3 regions of the Ochrobactrum sp. PL_is501 genome follow, and region 3 is predicted to be linked to each of the others. Evidence: predicted binding sites of a transcription regulator. Region 3 holds the regulator's gene; each other region holds the start of a gene.
The links. Region 3 encodes PhoB, which activates phosphate uptake and scavenging genes when phosphate is short. Its sites were predicted from a motif close to TGTCATNNANCTGTCAT; they were not measured.

Region 1 (5,702 bases), on a different contig from region 3:
GATCTCGATGTTTGGCTGTTCGCGGCAGGCATCGAGGAGTGCCGATTGAAGGTCGGCGCGATGACAGACTGCATAGGGATGCTGCCAGCGCTGGCGAGCCTTGTCGCCAAGCTTCATTTCCATCAGCGGACGCGCTTTACGTCCATCCATGAGATAGAGCGATTCCGGCGTCACCGCTTGCGTGGAAAGACGGTCTGCGACGCCGAGCCGTTGCAGATGGCGCATCGCGTTGGGGGCGAGTTGTAGGCCAGCGCCGACTTCCGAAAGGGTCTCTGCCTTTTCGACAAGCCGGACGTTCCAGCCGCGTGCTGCCAATTCCAGCGCTGCCGACAGGCCAGCAACTCCGGCCCCGGCAATCAATATGCGACCTCTGCTCATGTCGGTGAGACCCTCCGGAGTTCAGCCCCGGATCAGCAGCCGGGATCAGGCTGCTTTATCGGCAGGTGCTTCGTAAGCGCAGCCAGCCGGAACGGTTTCGTCGGCATGGAGCTTTGCATTGTAGCGATAGAGCGTCGAGCAATACGGGCAAACGACTTCGCTTTCATCGCCCATGTCGAGAAACACGTGCGGATGATCAAAAGGCGGGTTTGCACCGACGCACATGAATTCCTTCACGCCGATTTCGATGGCAGCATGGCCGGCGTCGTTCTGAAAGTGAGGAATGATGTGATCGGACATAACATGCTCCGGTTCTGGTCGATGGGCGGTATGAGCATGGACTTGCACCGGTTGTCGGGCAAGATCATGCGTAGACATTGGCATGCGTGTAGCGCGAAAGTCTTGTTTCCGGAAGCGTTTTCATCAATTCTGAGGACATTTCAAGCTATATGCTATCAAACTGTCATATGACAGCCATAGGCTTATAGCGCACCCCGAAAAGTGTGAAGCGGTTTTCGGGATCAGATGTGCTTAAAGCAAAAAGGCAGAGCCGGAATGTTCCGGCGGAAGTCGGGACAGGAAAAATGAGCGAAAACAGCGTTATGGCGAGCGAAACCCCCAGCGCACTCCAAGGCGGGACACACGAAATGACAGCCGGACAGGCCTCCACTCCACCCATCGTTCCCGACATGGATGCAGCCCCCGACATTCACAAAGCTTTGAATGGCGAGCTGATGGAAAGTGCCGACCGCTTTGTCAATCGCGAGTTTTCCTGGTTGCAATTCAATCGGCGCGTTCTCGATGAAGCCGCGAACATGCGGCAGCCCTTGCTCGAACGCCTCCGCTTCCTGTCCATTTCCGCCGCCAATCTCGATGAATTCTTCATGGTCCGCATCGCCGGTCTTGCCGCGCAGGTGCGCGCTGGTGTGGCGATGCGCAGTGCCGATGGACGCACGCCGCAGGAACAGCTCGATTTCGTTCTGGACGAGGTAGGGCGCTTGCAGGAAGAGCAGCAGCAACGCCTGCGCGCCTTGCGTGAGGAGCTGGAACAGGAAAGCATTGAGATCGTCCGCCCGTCCGCGCTTTCAAAGCCGGAGAAGGAATGGCTCGAAAACCACTTCCTTGAGACGATTTTTCCGGTCCTGACACCGCTTTCCATCGATCCGGCGCATCCGTTTCCATTCATTCCGAACCTTGGTTTTTCCATCGCATTGCAGCTTGCGCGGCGCGCCGATAACCATCCGATGACGGCGCTCCTGCGTATCCCGGTTGCATTGAAGCGCTTTATCCAGCTGCCGACGGATCAGGCCAATGTCTATCGTTTCATCACCATCGAGGATGCAGTGAGCCTGTTCATCGGGCGGCTTTTCCCCGGTTATGAAGTGCGCGGCGCCGGTACGTTCCGCATCATCCGCGACAGCGATATCGAAGTGGAAGAAGAGGCCGAGGATCTGGTTCGCCTCTTCGAGACAGCGCTGAAACGCCGTCGCCGCGGGCAGGTGATCCGTATCGAGTTCGACGGTGAAATGCCCGAAGCGCTGCGCGTTTTCGTGGCGACTGAACTGGGCGTTTCCGAAAACCGCATCAGCGTTCATGAGGGCCTGCTGGCGCTGAACATGATTTCGGAGATCGTTTCGATCCCGCGCGAGGACCTCAAATTCGTATCCTACAACCCGCGTTTCCCCGAGCGCATCCGCGAACATGGCGGCGATTGCTTCGCAGCGATTCGCGAAAAGGACATTGTGGTTCATCACCCTTATGAATCCTTCGACGTCGTGGTGCAGTTCCTGCGGCAGGCCGCAGCCGACCCGGATGTACTGGCCATCAAGCAGACGCTTTATCGCACGTCCAACGATAGCCCGATCGTGCGCGCGCTGGTGGATGCCGCCGAAGCTGGCAAGTCGGTGACGGCGCTGGTCGAGCTGAAAGCCCGTTTCGATGAGGAAGCCAATATTCGCTGGGCGCGCGATCTGGAACGCGCCGGCGTACAGGTGGTGTTCGGCTTTATCGAGTTGAAAACACACGCGAAAATGTCGCTGGTGGTGCGCCGCGAAGACCAGAAGCTGCGCTCCTATGTGCATCTTGGCACCGGCAATTATCACCCGATCACTGCGCGCATCTACACTGACCTGTCGTTCTTCACGTCGGATGCCGATATTGCGCGCGATGTGGCCCATATCTTCAATTTCATCACCGGCTATGCGCAGCCTGCCGAGGAGATGAAGATCGCGATTTCACCTTTCACGCTGCGCGCCCGCATACTGAAACACATCGAGGATGAAGTCGCCCATGCGAAGGCCGGGCGTCCGGCGGCCATCTGGATGAAGATGAATGCGCTGGTTGATCCACAGATTATTGACGCGCTCTATATGGCGAGCCAGGCGGGTGTGCAGATCGATCTCGTCGTACGGGGCATCTGCTGTCTTAGGCCGGGGGTTCCGGGGCTTTCCGACAATATTCGCGCCAAATCGATTGTCGGGCGTTTTCTGGAGCATAGCCGCATTTTCTGCTTTGGAAACGGCAACGACCTGCCGTCCGACAAGGCCATCGTCTATATCGGCTCTGCCGACATGATGCCGCGCAATCTGGATCGCCGCGTGGAGACCCTCGTTCCGATCACAAATGCCACAGTGCACCAGCAAATCCTGTCGCAAATCATGTTTGCCAACATAATTGATAACCAACAGAGCTATCAGCTACTTGCGGACGGCACCTCTCGCCGGATAGAAAAAGAGGCAGGAGAGGAAGCTTTCAACGCGCAGGAATATTTCATGACCAATCCTAGCCTATCGGGTCGCGGAAAGTCGCTGAAGTCTTCGGCCCCCCGCCTTATCGCGCATCGCAAGCGTGCGCAGGCGGAAAGAAAAACGACTGCATGAGTCCAGCTGTAGCACAAGGCCGCCTCAAGGGACTGAAACCCGTTGCGGTCATCGACATTGGCTCGAACTCGATCCGTGTCGTCATCTATGAAGGCATCGTCCGTTCGCCGACGGTGCTTTTCAACGAAAAGATTCTCTGCGGCCTTGGCAAGGGCCTCGCGAAGACCGGCAAGCTCAACGAGAAATCCGTTGAGGCGGCACTTCGCGCGCTGAAACGTTTTCGCGCTCTGGCCGAGCAGGCAGGCGCGGTTTCCATTCACGCGCTGGCAACCGCGGCAGCGCGTGAAGCGAAGAACGGCCCCGACTTCATTGCTCAGGCGGAAGCCATTCTTGGCCGGCACATCGAGGTGCTGTCCGGCAAGGAAGAAGCCTACTATTCAGCGCTCGGCATCATCTCCGGCTTCTACAAGCCGAAGGGTGTGACGGGCGATCTCGGCGGCGGCAGTCTTGAACTGGTCGCCGTGGACGATCACGAGGTCGGCGAGGGGATCACCTTGCCGCTCGGCGGCTTGCGCTTGCAGGATATGTCCAACGAGAAATTGCCCGAGGCGACGAAGATCGCGCGTGCGGAACTGGCGAAGGCGACGCTTCTGAAAGCTCATCAGGGCCAGGTTTTCTATGCGGTTGGCGGCACGTGGCGTAACCTTGCCAAGCTGCATATGACGGCGAAGAATTATCCGCTGCATGTCATGCACGGCTACGAGATGAACCCGGTGGAAGCGCAAAGCTTCCTGAAGCGCGTCGCCAAGGGCAATCTCGACACGATGCGCGGCATCGAGGCAGTTTCGAAGAACCGCCGCCAGCTTTTGTCTTACGGCGCGACGGTGCTGCTTGAGACGATCCGCCTGATGAAGCCCGCCAAAATTGTTTTCTCGGCGCTCGGCGTGCGCGAAGGTTATCTTTATTCGCTTCTACCCAAGAACGAGCAGCTTCTTGATCCGCTCTTGGCTTCGGCGGAAGAGTTTTCCATTCTGCGCTCACGTTCTCCGCGCCATGCCCGGGAGCTCGCGACATGGACGACATTGTCCCTGCCGGTGCTCGGTTTTGACGAAAGCGACGACGAAGCGCGCTACAGGCAGGCCGCCTGCCTCGTGGCCGATATAAGCTGGCGCGCGCACCCCGACTATCGCGGCTCGCAGGCGCTCAACATTATCGCCCACGGTTCGTTCGGCGGTATCGACCATGCGGGACGTTCCTTCATGGCGCTTGCCAATTATTATCGTCACGAAGGGCTGATCGAGGACGAAATCGCGCCGGAGATCGTGCAACTCGCCACGCCGCGCCTGCGCGAACGGGCAAAACTGCTCGGGGCCTTGCTGCGCGTGGTCTATCTTCTGTCCGCTTCGATGCCCGGCGTCATCCCGCGCCTTGTCTGGCGCGAGGAAGAAAACGGCGTTGCGCTGGTCGTTCCCGGCGATCTTGCCGATCTGATTTCGGACCGCCCCGAAGGCCGGTTGCAGCAACTGGCAAAACTGACGGGCAAGAACATCTATTTCGCGGTCGGCGACGGCGCGATTGAGGGAACGAGGGAATAAGGCAGTAAGTGAATAAGGCAGTAAGGCAGTATGTTTAGCGCGAGCATTCACATAATGCCTTACTGCCTTACTGCCCTAACTCCACCGCCTTTATCCGCCGGTTCTCGAATTTGATGCCGATCTTGCCGTCGATGAGGTCGAGGGCCTTCTGGCCGAAAACTTCGCGGCGCCAGCCATGCAGGGCAGGCACGTTTGCCTTGTCGCCCTCCGCGGCGATCTTGTCGATGTCGTCAGAACTCGCCACAATCTTTGCTGCGACCCCGTGTTCTTCGGTGACCAGCTTCAGCAATACCTTGAGAATATCTGCAGCCGCCGCGCTGCCTTCCGGCGAATGGGACGGCTTTGGCAATTTGGGCAAGTCTTCCTTCGGGATTTCAAGCGCCGACTGGATCGCGGCGACGAGACCTGCCGCCTGTGCGGAACGCTCCCAACCTTTCGGGATTGAACGAAGGCGTCCAAGCGCTTCCGCGTCGCGCGGCTGCTGCTGGGCGATTTCGGCAATCGTGTCGTCCTTGATGATGCGTCCGCGCGGCACATTGCGTTCGCGGGCTTCACGTTCGCGCCAGGCGGCGACGGCCTGCACGATTGCCTGCTCGATTGGCTTGCGAACACGCGCCTTGACCCGCCGCCATGCATCGTCTGGATGAAGATCGTAGGTTTCGCGGGAAGTCAGCACCGCCATTTCCTCGTTCACCCACTCGCTGCGACCCTCTTTCTCCAGTTCCTGTTTCAGATAGAGATAAATGTCGCGCAAATAGGTCACGTCCGCCAGCGCATAGTCGAGCTGCTTGTCGGAAAGGGGGCGGCGTCGCCAGTCGGTAAACCGGGACGACTTGTCGATATGCTTGCCGGTGACTTTCTGCACAAGCTGGTCATAGGAAATGGCATCGCCAAAGCCGCAGACCATCGC
Region 2 (5,702 bases), on a different contig from region 3:
GCGCGAAGCACTGGACCTGATCTACAAATTGAAGGAACTGGCCGGAAAGGCGTGAGGTTTCTGGACCCTCGCCCTTCGATCCTTCGACAGGCTCAGGATGAGGCTATGCTCCCCACCTCAGGAGAAGGGCGCGGTAGTCTGTTTGAGATTCTGGGTATGACGTGCCGAAAATGGTAATGTTTGCGAACCGGAGCGGAGTGAACCGGAATATCTACAGACTACACAAAACGGTTCGCTTCCGCGCCGTAATACGTAATGTAACGGCTGGAGATGCGCTCAATCGGCAGGATGATGAACACATCCGTGGTGCCGAATGCCTCGTCGATCACGGCGCCATCCCCGATCATCGCACCGAGACGCAAATATCCCTTCACCAGAGGCGGCATGGAAAACAGTGCAACCTTGTTGTTGATGGCTTCCTTCGGCATCAGGTCCATGGCCTGATAACGATTGGGCAAGGCGCGAACGTCCCAGTCATCGGTGGCCCGGCAATTGTGATGAAGGAAGGACAGGCCGAGTGCGTGCGCGGCAGGCACAGCGCCGTGGAACGACGCGCAGCCGAACATCACATCGATGGAATGGCGGCGGCAATAGGCCCAGGCCCCTTGCCACAAAAGCTCGACGGTACGCTTGGAACGGTATTCCGCCTTCACGCAGGAGCGACCAAGTTCAAGCAGACGAAGATTCGGGCGCGAAAGGGCCAGGCGCTGCACGTCATATTCGTCGGCAGAATAGAAGCCGAGCGCCTTTTCCGCCTGATCGCTGCGCATCAGGCGATAGGTGCCGACAATCTGCTGGTGTTCCGGCACGGGAAGGGCGGTATCGTAAACGAGAAGGTGATCGCAAATGGCGTCAAAGCGGTCGGCATCGCGAAGCTCCACGGCTTCTATGCTCTCCCGGCGCGCACCCATTTCGTCGAAGAAGACGCGAAAGCGCAATTCCTGCGCGGCTTCCACGGCCTCGCGTGAATTGGCAAGCCGTACTTCCAGCGATCCGATGCGCCCCAGAACAATGGGGTCGCCGCCGGACGCAAACAGCGCCTGTTGTGCTTCTAAGCCTGACATGACCGTATCATCAATGATTTGCTGGTCCATTCCAAGCAGTACTGTCATGATGATGGCTCCTGATTTGCCTATTCCCGTATTCCTGAATGGCTTTCCCACTGATATTTCAGCGAGAGCCGCCAATTCCAGCCTTCGTCCGCCCTGATTGAAAGGACGGGCGTCCAGTTCGGCCGAAGCATTACAGATTCAGTGCTACGCGAGGATGACAGAAGCATGTCACCAATGTGTCAATTCGAGTGGCCGGACCTTATCCCCTTCAAAAAGCTTTTAATTTCACGCGATCAAATTATGCGAAAGGCAGAAACTGTTCAAGCCGTCCCGTCAGCGGATGGCCGTCAGCGGGTGGCCCGCTCGCGCCGCCAGCCGAGAAATTCTTCCAGAATGATAAGCCCAGCGCCGATGGTTATGAACGTATCGGCGAGGTTGAAAACAGCGAATGACCATGTCGGCAGATGGAACAGGATATAATCGACCACATAGCCATGCATCACACGGTCGATGAGATTGCCGATTGCACCGCCAACGACCAGCGCGAAACCGTAGCGCGCGAAAATGCGGTCCGGCGCGTTGGTCCACCACAGGTAGAGCACGAACAGGATAACTGCGGCGGTGATTGCCACCAGTCCCCAATCATGCAGCCAGGCGAGCATGGAAAAGGCGATGCCTTCATTGTGCGTCCGGAACAATGCGAGGAATGGCAGCAGGTCGATCTGCTGGCCGTAGCCCATCCGTGTTTCCACCAGATGCTTGACGCCCTGATCGATCAGCACCGTGAGGATGACGACAAAAAGCGAGGACCAGACCGCATGCCGCTTCATCCCTAAGCCCTTTCATCGAGCGTGAGCGCGTCGCGACGAATTTCGTACAGCATGACGCCGGTGGCAATTGCGAGATTAAGAGAATCTGCGCGTCCTGCTTGGGGAATGCGGGCTAGCTTGTCGCACGTATCGGCAAGGCTGTCCGGCAAGCCCTGCTGTTCGTTGCCCATCATCAAGACCACGGGTTTGTTGGCATAGGGAATGGTGCGGTAGTCGACGGCGCCTTTCAGATGGGTGCCGACGACTAGGCCGGAAACGCCTTTGCGCCAGTTGAGAAAATCGGCTTCACTCACCTTGTAGAGCGGCATGGAAAAGACCGACCCCATGGTGGCGCGCACGGTTTCCAGCGAATAGGGGTCGGTGGTGTCGCCAATCAGAATAACGCCCTTGGCGCCAACCGCATCGGCGGTACGGATGACGGTGCCAAGATTGCCGGGGTCGCGCACGCGGTCGAGCGCGATATAAACGTCGTTGCCTTTCGGCTTGAGGCTTGCAAGCGGGCGATATTGCTGCTCGAAGACGCCAACCACCATTTGCGGATTGTCACGCCGCGTAATGGCGGCCATGATCTTTTCGGTCACTTCCAGCACCAGTCCGCCCTTGGCGAATGTGCGGGCGGCGACCTGCTCGACCATTTTGTTGCCCTTGCCGGATTTGGCGAAGACCAGCGTCTTGATGCGCCAGTCCTGTTCCAGCGCGTCGATGACAAGCTTCAGCCCTTCGGCCAGAAACACGCCCTGCTGGTCACGGAATTTTTTCAGCGCCAGCGAGCGAAGGTCCTTCACAATGGGATTGGTAAGGCTGGTAACTTCCTTGACCTGACCCACCCGGGGGCTTTTGGAAAAATCGTCGTCACGGCTCATTTGGCTACCCAGCGGCTGAACATGGAAGTGGAAAGTGCGCGTCCTGCCGCCCGTTCACGCAGGATAAGTTCACCCGATTCGACTGTCCCGCCAAGACCGGTGAAACGGTCGCGCATTAGCTCGTGAATGGCGAAGAAGGATGCGCGGATGGAATAGGCTGTCAGGATGACGGCGAGCGGCTTTGGCGTCATGATCGACCGGCATGTATCCACCATGGCAGGCAGATGCTCGAACAATTGCCAGACCTCGCCGCTCGGGCCGCGTCCATAGGCAGGCGGGTCAAGCAGGATGATGTCATAGAAGCTGCCGCGCCGCTCCTCGCGCTGCACGAATTTCATCGCGTCTTCGCAAATCCAGCGGACCGGCTTGTCGGAAAGCCCGGCCATTTCCTGATTTTCACGCGCCCATAAAATGGCTTTCTTGGATGCGTCCACATGGGTCACTTCCGCGCCAGCCCGTGCCGCCACCAGCGAGGCCACGCCCGTATAGCCAAAAAGATTGAGCACCTTCACGCTTCGTCCGGACTTTACACCTTCGCGGATAAGCCCGTCCATGAATGACCAGTGCGCGGCCTGTTCGGGGAACACGCCGACATGGCGGAATGAGGTGAACCGGCCATGAAAGGAAATACCGTCGTGCTGCATCGGCCATGTTTCACCGAGCGGCACTTTCGGGAACGCCCAGCGCCCCATGCCTTCCTCATCGGTGTTGCCGGTGAAGACGGCGTCCGCCTGATCCCACTCTTTTTGCGGCAGGCTCGGCAGCCAGATCGCCTGACCTTCCGGGCGCACGATGCGATAGGGGCCATATTGCTCGAGCTTCAACCCGTTGCCGCTGTCGAGCAGCGCATAATCGGGCGAAGGTTCCGTTTCGAGAATGAGCGGCAGTCTTTCCGCCGGACGCGCACCGGCATAAGGCTTGATTTCGCGAAGCGGGGTAACGGGCTTGTCGTCTACGGGCTTGGGTGCAGCCTTGGCGAATTGCGGGCGCGGCTTTTTGAAGGACGAACCTTTATTATCAAATTTACCTTCAGGACGCGGCGCATCATGTCTCGCGCGCTCAAAACTGCGTTCCTGCTTGCCGCCCGACGGCTTTTTGCCTTTTCCCTTTGGCGCTTTCACCCGAAACTCCAATCATCGTGATTGGGTCTAGGTAGGATAAACAGCGCCGGTGCGAAAGGGGAAAACGTCGTCCAATCGCGCACAAAAGGCTTTTCAAGGCACGAAACCCGGAAGTTTTGCTTCCGGGTTCGAGAATGACGGCCGTTTCAGGAATTCACGACCGATATATTGCGCTTTTCGGCGGCTGTGCTGCGCTCAAGCAGGCGAGCCGCCTCCTGCTTGTACATCCGCTCCTTGCGTCGATGCTTGCCCTGAGTGAGCCACGTCACCAGAGAACCGATGACAACGCCAAGAAGGAGCGCACCAAAAAGCCACAGGAACAGAGGCGCATTATAGGATAGCGCCGGATTGCCCGGATTGAACGGATCGACCGTGAATTGCACCGACGCACGATTGGCAACCGACAACGCAATCAGAACGACGGCGAGCGGTACAAGAACGATGATGGCGATGATGCGTTTTGCCGCCATAGCGTCTATCAGACTGCGCCGTTGAGACGGTCGCGCAGTTCCTTGCCGGTCTTGAAGAAGGGAACCCACTTTTCTTCCACGTCCACCGTTTCACCGGTACGCGGATTGCGGCCGCTGCGGGCAGGGCGGTTTTTCACCGAAAAGGCGCCGAAGCCACGCAGCTCAACGCGATTGCCTTCGGCAAGTGCATTGGTGATCTCGTCGAATACCGCGCCCACGATGTTTTCGACATCGCGCTGAAAGAGATGCGGATTGCGGCTGGCGATAATCTGAACGAGTTCCGATTTGATCACGGCTTTAAACCCCTGTTCTTCTGTTTGTTTCATCCGGCAGCTACCGGATATTGTTCGTGTGCCCGGCTGGCGTCAATTCGTTTCAGGCGTACCGTCAACGTGCCAAACCGAAAGAAGTCCGTCAAGAAAGATGCGCTCCCTGGCGATCTGCTTCAACATGCCATCGGCTTCCTGTGGCGCGCCGATAAGGCGCGCACCGGCGTGAATGATGAGATCGCGCAGGGAAAAACCGGTTTCGCCGCTGACCGGTTTCCATTCCAGGCGAGGCAGATCCTTCGACAGCCCCTTGCCTGCAAGCCAGGCCACGGCTTCCTCTTCACCGCCCAGCCCGTCGATCAGCTTTTTGTCCAGCGCCTGCCGTCCGGTAAAAACCGCACCATTGGCAAGTGCGAGTGCCTGTTCATGCGTGAAAGAACGGCGTTTTTCGACAATATCGACGAACCACGCATAGGAATCCATGATCATGTTGCTGATCATGCCCTTGGCCTCTTCGCTGGCCGGGCTGAAATAATTGGGTTCCGCCTTGAGCGGCGAAGACTTGATGGTTTCAACCTTCACGCCGATCGTATCGAGCAGCTTCGAGACGTCCGGATATTGAAACAGAACCCCGATGGAGCCGACGATGGATGTCTGTCGCGCGATGATGTGATCGGATGCACTGGCAATCATGTAACCGGCGGAGGCAGCGAGCGTGCCCACCTGCGTCACGACCGGCTTTTTCTCGGCAATCTTGCGCACGGCTTCGAAAATGGCTTCGCCGCCAACCGTCGTTCCGCCCGGCGAATCGAGAACCAGAATCACGCCTTTGACGGCATCGTCCTTGGCGATCTTGTCGAGGCGCTTCAGCAACTCCTCATTCTCGAAGATGGTGCCCTCGATGCGAACCTTGGCGATATGCGGCTGGCTGAAATTCGCGCCGCGCATGGACCATGAAGCGAAGACGGCAATCACGGCTGCGATCAGAAGAAGGAAGGCTGCACGCCAGACGGTCAGCTTTCTGCGCAGTTTGCGGCGTTCGATGATTGCTTCGGCGTCTTGAGCCATTCCCGTCCATCCATTGGTTCAAATAGCGT
Region 3 (5,702 bases):
CGCAGTTTCTCTGGTGATCGCCGTCGCGGGCCTGATCTTTGGGCTTTCCACGATCAGCCGGCGCATGCGTGCGCGCAACAATGTCGAGCGGATCGTTCTCTGGGGCCTGATTGCAGCCTCCGGCATCGCGATCCTGACGACAGTCGGCATCATCTGCTCGATGCTGTTCCAGACCATCAGCTTCTTCCAGTCGGTTTCGCCGTGGGACTTCTTTTTCGGCACGGTGTGGGACCCGCGCTTTGCCGCTGCCGGGTCGGGTGGCGAGACGGGCCAGTTTGGTCTCATCCCGCTTCTGGCAGGCACGCTCTATATCGCATTCGTGGCCATGCTGTTCGCGGTTCCGGTCGGATTGTTCTCGGCCATTTACATGGCCGAATATGCTTCGCCTCGCGTGCGCACCATCGTAAAGCCGGTTCTGGAGCTTCTGGCGGGCATTCCCAGCATCGTCTACGGCTTCTTCGCGCTCGTGACCGTCGGACCTTTCCTGCGCGATCTCTCCATTGCCATCGCAGGCGGGCAGGGTTTTATCATGGCGCAGAGCGTCCTGACCGCCGGTCTCGTCATGGGCGTGATGCTAATCCCGTTTGTATCCTCGCTTTCCGATGACATCATCACCGCCGTGCCGCGTGCGTTGCGTGACGGCTCGCTCGGCCTCGGCGCGACCCGCTCGGAAACCATCAAGCGGGTGGTTCTTCCGGCGGCATTGCCTGGCATCGTCGGCGCGCTTCTGATGACCGCCTCCCGCGCCATCGGCGAAACCATGATCGTGGTGCTCGCTGCAGGTGTTGCGGCACGCATCAACATCAATCCATTCGAGGCGATGACCACCATCACGGTGAAGATCGTCAATCAGCTCACCGGCGACCTTGAGTTCAACTCGCCGCAGACGCTGGTGGCCTTTGCACTCGGCATCACGCTTTTCGTCCTGACGCTGATCATGAACATCTTTGCGCTGCACATCGTGCGCAAGTACCGGGAGCAGTACGAATAATGACCGATACGACCTTTAACGCCAGCGGCGCCACGGCACGGCCGACACGCCGCGATATTGGGATCAAGCGTCGCTACGCTGCTGAACGCCGCTTCCGCTACTATGGCATTGCCGCAATTGCCATCGGTGTGTTCTTCCTGTGCGCGCTCCTGTTCTCGGTCTTTTCCAAGGGCTATACTGCCTTCTGGCAGACGACGCTCTATCTGCCGGTCAAGCTTGAGGAAAAGGTGATCGATCCGGGCAACAAGCGTGCCACCGATCCGAATGTGCTGATCACCGCCAACTATCCGCTGCTGGTTCGCAACGCCCTGGCCGAAAAGCTTGGTATTTCCACGGCAGACCGGCCGGCTATGCGCGATCTGGGCCGCTTCTATTCGGACGGCGTACGCATTCAGCTGCGCAAGATCGTGATGGACAATCCGTCGCTCATCGGCACGACGCAGACCGTTCCGGTTCTGGCAGGCGCCGACATCGATTCCGCCTTCAAGGGACAGATCGATCTTTCCGTGCCGGAGACGAGCCGCAAGGTATCGGACCGACAAGTAGGCTGGATGAAAACGCTTTCGGAAGAAGGCGTCATGAAGGAGGCCTTCAATACGGGTCTGTTTACGTTCGGCGCATCCAGCCGCCCGGAAACCTCCGGTCTCGGGGTTGCGCTGGTTGGCTCGCTCTACATGATGCTCATCGTTCTCGGCCTCTCGCTGCCTATCGGCGTTGCTGCTTCGATCTATCTGGAAGAGTTCGCCAAGAAGAACCGGTTCACCGACATGATCGAGGTGAACATCAACAATCTGGCGGCCGTGCCATCCATCGTGTTCGGTCTGCTCGGGCTTGCGGTTTTCATCAATTTCTTCGGCCTGCCGCGCTCTGCGTCGCTGGTTGGTGGTCTGGTACTGACATTGATGACGCTTCCCACCATCATCATCGCGACTCGTGCCGCGCTTCGCGCCGTGCCGCCATCGATCCGTTCCGCGGCTCTTGGCCTTGGCGCTTCGAAAACGCAGATGGTGTTCCACCATGTCCTGCCGCTGGCCGCACCCGGCATCCTGACCGGCACGATCATCGGTCTCGCCCACGCGCTTGGTGAAACCGCGCCGCTCCTCCTGATCGGCATGGTGGCATTCGTTGCCGACGTGCCGTCGACGCCGATGGACCCGGCGACCGCTTTGCCGGTGCAGATCTATATGTGGGCAAACGAAGCAGAACGTGCCTTTGTTGAACGCACGTCAGGCGCTATCATCGTCCTGCTTCTGTTCCTGGCCGTGATGAATATTGCAGCAATCATTCTGCGCCGCCGCTTCGAGCGCCGCTGGTAAACGGGAGTCGCAAGCTATGAACCTGATGACTGAACGATCTCTCGAGAAAGCCGTAGGAGAAAAAATGAACGCCAACGCCAGTTCCATAAAGATGCGGGGCGACAAGGTCTGCGTGTTTTATGGCGAGAAGCAGGCTCTGTTCGACGTCGATCTGGAAATCCAGGAAAAGATGGTCACAGCGCTGATTGGTCCCTCCGGTTGCGGCAAGTCTACCTTCCTGCGTTCGCTCAACCGCATGAATGATACGATCGAAGGCTGCAAGGTCGGTGGCAAGATCACGCTCGACAACGAGGACATTTACGATCCGAAGATCGACGTCGTTGAACTGCGGGCCCGCGTCGGCATGGTGTTCCAGAAGCCGAATCCGTTCCCGAAATCGATTTATGAGAACGTCGCTTACGGCCCGCGCATCCACGGTCTTGCCCGCACCAAGGCTGATCTGGAGGAAATCGTCGTGACGAGCCTGCAGAAGGCCAGCCTGTTCGAAGAAGTGAAGGACCGCCTGCACGATGCGGGCACCGGCCTTTCAGGCGGCCAGCAGCAGCGCCTTTGCATTGCGCGCGCGATTGCGGTCAGCCCGGAAGTCATCCTCATGGACGAACCGTGCTCGGCGCTCGACCCGATCGCAACCGCGAAGGTGGAAGAGCTGATCGATGAACTGCGCCAGAACTATACGATCGTGATCGTCACGCACTCGATGCAGCAGGCCGCGCGCGTTTCGCAACGCACGGCCATGTTCCACCTTGGCAATCTGGTCGAAGTGGGCGACACGGAAACCATGTTCACCGCGCCGACCGAAAAGCGCACGCAGGACTACATCACCGGACGCTTCGGCTGATCCGGAACTGCGTTTCAACAGACAGTGCGGCTTCCCCGCAATTTTTATTACGAGGTCTACTATGCCGTCTCAGCATACCGTTCGTTCCTACGACGAGGAATTGAAGTTTCTCTCCCATAAGATCGCCGAGATGGGCGGACATGCGGAACGTATGGTCGAGCAGTCGGTCGCCGCAATCGTCAATGCGGACAATGCGCTCGCGCAGCGTGTCATCTCTGACGATCTCATTCTCGACGCCAGCGAGCGCGAGATCGACGACAAGGCCGTCATGATTATCGCCAAGCGCCAGCCCATGGCCGTGGACCTGCGCGAGATCATCGGCTCGATCCGCATCTCCGCCGATCTGGAGCGCGTGGGCGACCTCGGCAAGAACATTGCCAAGCGTGTTGCCGCCGTTTCGGAATCACGCCAGCCGGTAAAGCTCTATCGCGGTCTGGAAACGCTGGCCGAACTGGCGCTGACCCAGCTGAAGGACGTTCTCGACGCCTATGCGTCGCGTTCGGTGCAGCAGATCAATGTCGTTCGCGACCGCGACGACGAAATTGACGCCATGTACACGTCGCTGTTCCGCGAACTCTTGACTTACATGATGGAAGATCCGCGCAATATTTCCGCCTGCACGCATCTTCTGTTCTGCGCGAAGAATATCGAGCGCATCGGCGATCACGCGACCAATATCGCGGAGACTGTTTATTACATCGTGACCGGCCTGCAAATGCCGGCTGAGCGACCCAAGGAAGACCTGAGCCACGGTATTGTCGTGGATGAGGCGCGTAAACCCTGAACTGCAACCGGCCGGACTTTGGTCCGGCGGCTGAGAATGTATGAATAGCGCGGCGGCACGCGGTCGATTGGGGGGATTGTATCCACCGCCCGCCGAATTTGGATAGGGAAATACTGGATGTCACAGGCACCCAAAATCGCTGTGGTGGAAGACGAAGAGGCGCTGAGCGTTCTGCTTCGCTACAATCTTGAGGCAGAGGGCTATCAGGTCGATACGATGCTGCGCGGCGACGAGGCCGAAATCGCCTTGCGCGAGAATGTGCCGGATCTGCTCATTCTGGACTGGATGCTGCCGGGCGTATCGGGCATTGAGCTTTGCCGTCGCCTGCGCCAGTGGCCGGAAACCGAGCGCCTGCCGATCATCATGCTGACGGCGCGTGGCGAGGAGAGTGAACGCGTCCGCGGTTTAAGCGTCGGCGCCGACGATTATGTCGTAAAGCCATTTTCAACGCCGGAGCTTCTGGCCCGCGTCAAAGCAATGCTGCGCCGCTCCAATCCGAGCATCCTGTCTCACGTGCTGAAAGTGGGCGATCTTGTTCTGGACCGTCAGCAGCATCGGGTTTACCGCAAGGAAAAGGAAGTTCGTCTTGGACCGACGGAATTCCGGCTGCTCGAATATTTCATGATGTCGCCCGGCCGTGTCTTCTCGCGCAGCCAGCTTCTGGATGGCGTTTGGGGTCCCGATATCTATGTGGATGATCGCACCGTGGACGTCCATGTCGGGCGGCTTCGCAAGGCAATCAATGTCGGTCGTGCGCTTGATCCGATCCGGACCGTTCGCGGCGCCGGTTATTCTTTCGGTTGATCGACACCGTTTCGAAACTCTCAAATACAGCTCTTGATCGGCCCGTCATGTTCATCGTGGCGGGCCGTTTCACGGGTGATAGGCCCTGGGCAATGCTGACCCGATTCGCATCAGCCGGGTCAAAACCCGCGCCAATTAGGCGTTTTCACGCGATGTTACAAATATGTTTCCAAAGTTGACGGCAACCAACGGAACCCACGAAAAACCCAATTTTTGCAGGTCATTTGAAGCAGCATGAATGTGGTCGGGAAAACTATCCAAGCAAACACGAATTAAGGCAGCGATATGGCGTGTATTGCGAGAATTTGAATCGCATTAAATCAATATCTTATCTGAATTCGTAATTCTCGTTAATAAATTATTAATATATTTAAATGGCTTGTAGGCATATTCGCACTCTCGATTCGGGATTCATTTGAGGCTGTCTGGTCGCCTCCTGCATCGTTGGGATTTGACGCTTCGCCTTTTTTTGGCCTAAAAATTCCAAAACCTTGAATTCGATTGAGCGACAGTAGGATGAGCGATTTTGATCTTCGTCCTCTTTGACTTGCACCGCAGTCAGACGTTCCCGCGCATCGTTTCGGATGTGTCTGCCTGAACGTATGACTGGATCAGTTAAGGGTCCTAACATGAGACTGAGCCATTGACGCGCGCCGCGAAGTGGAAATTGCCCGTTCTTATCGGGCTGGTGGTTGCGCCTTTCGTGGTGACCGGCTGCACGACGACCGGGACTTCGGGAAAAGCCAATTCGGAAAAGACGGCGGCAAGCCACGTCAAATCCGTCAATGGCGTGAAGACCTACACCTACACCGCGCGTGACAAGGAATGTCTTGAACGCGCGATGTTCTTCGAATCCAACCGTTCGAGTCCCGACGGGCTTCTGGCTGTCGGCACGGTCGTCATGAATCGTCTCGCATCGGGCCGTTATCCTGATACGATTTGCGGTGTGGTCGGTCAGAAGAACCAGTT

Region 1: the regulator PhoB is predicted to act here: its motif matches at 840-856, upstream of AC0TOF_RS03795 (RNA degradosome polyphosphate kinase).
Region 2: the regulator PhoB is predicted to act here: its motif matches at 1,279-1,295, upstream of olsB (l-ornithine N(alpha)-acyltransferase).

The regions. Positions count from the first base shown of each region.
Region 1 is NZ_JBVPGR010000028.1:64,106-69,807, reverse strand. Features, by position in the region: gene AC0TOF_RS03805 (FAD-binding protein) at 1-378, opposite strand, end outside; gene AC0TOF_RS03800 (zinc-finger domain-containing protein) at 424-678, opposite strand; gene AC0TOF_RS03795 (RNA degradosome polyphosphate kinase) at 1,026-3,257, shown strand; gene ppx (exopolyphosphatase) at 3,254-4,792, shown strand; gene rnd (ribonuclease D) at 4,860-5,702, opposite strand, start outside.
Region 2 is NZ_JBVPGR010000036.1:438,235-443,936, reverse strand. Features, by position in the region: gene mutS (DNA mismatch repair protein MutS) at 1-55, shown strand, start outside; gene olsB (l-ornithine N(alpha)-acyltransferase) at 219-1,112, opposite strand; gene lspA (signal peptidase II) at 1,400-1,882, opposite strand; gene AC0TOF_RS15485 (TrmH family RNA methyltransferase) at 1,885-2,745, opposite strand; gene AC0TOF_RS15480 (RsmD family RNA methyltransferase) at 2,742-3,866, opposite strand; gene AC0TOF_RS15475 (LapA family protein) at 4,013-4,336, opposite strand; gene AC0TOF_RS15470 (integration host factor subunit beta) at 4,345-4,629, opposite strand; gene sppA (signal peptide peptidase SppA) at 4,702-5,673, opposite strand.
Region 3 is NZ_JBVPGR010000030.1:140,753-146,454, reverse strand. Features, by position in the region: gene pstC (phosphate ABC transporter permease subunit PstC) at 1-991, shown strand, start outside; gene pstA (phosphate ABC transporter permease PstA) at 991-2,307, shown strand; gene pstB (phosphate ABC transporter ATP-binding protein PstB) at 2,372-3,145, shown strand; gene phoU (phosphate signaling complex protein PhoU) at 3,207-3,929, shown strand; gene phoB (phosphate regulon transcriptional regulator PhoB) at 4,047-4,733, shown strand; gene AC0TOF_RS05650 (cell wall hydrolase) at 5,377-5,702, shown strand, end outside.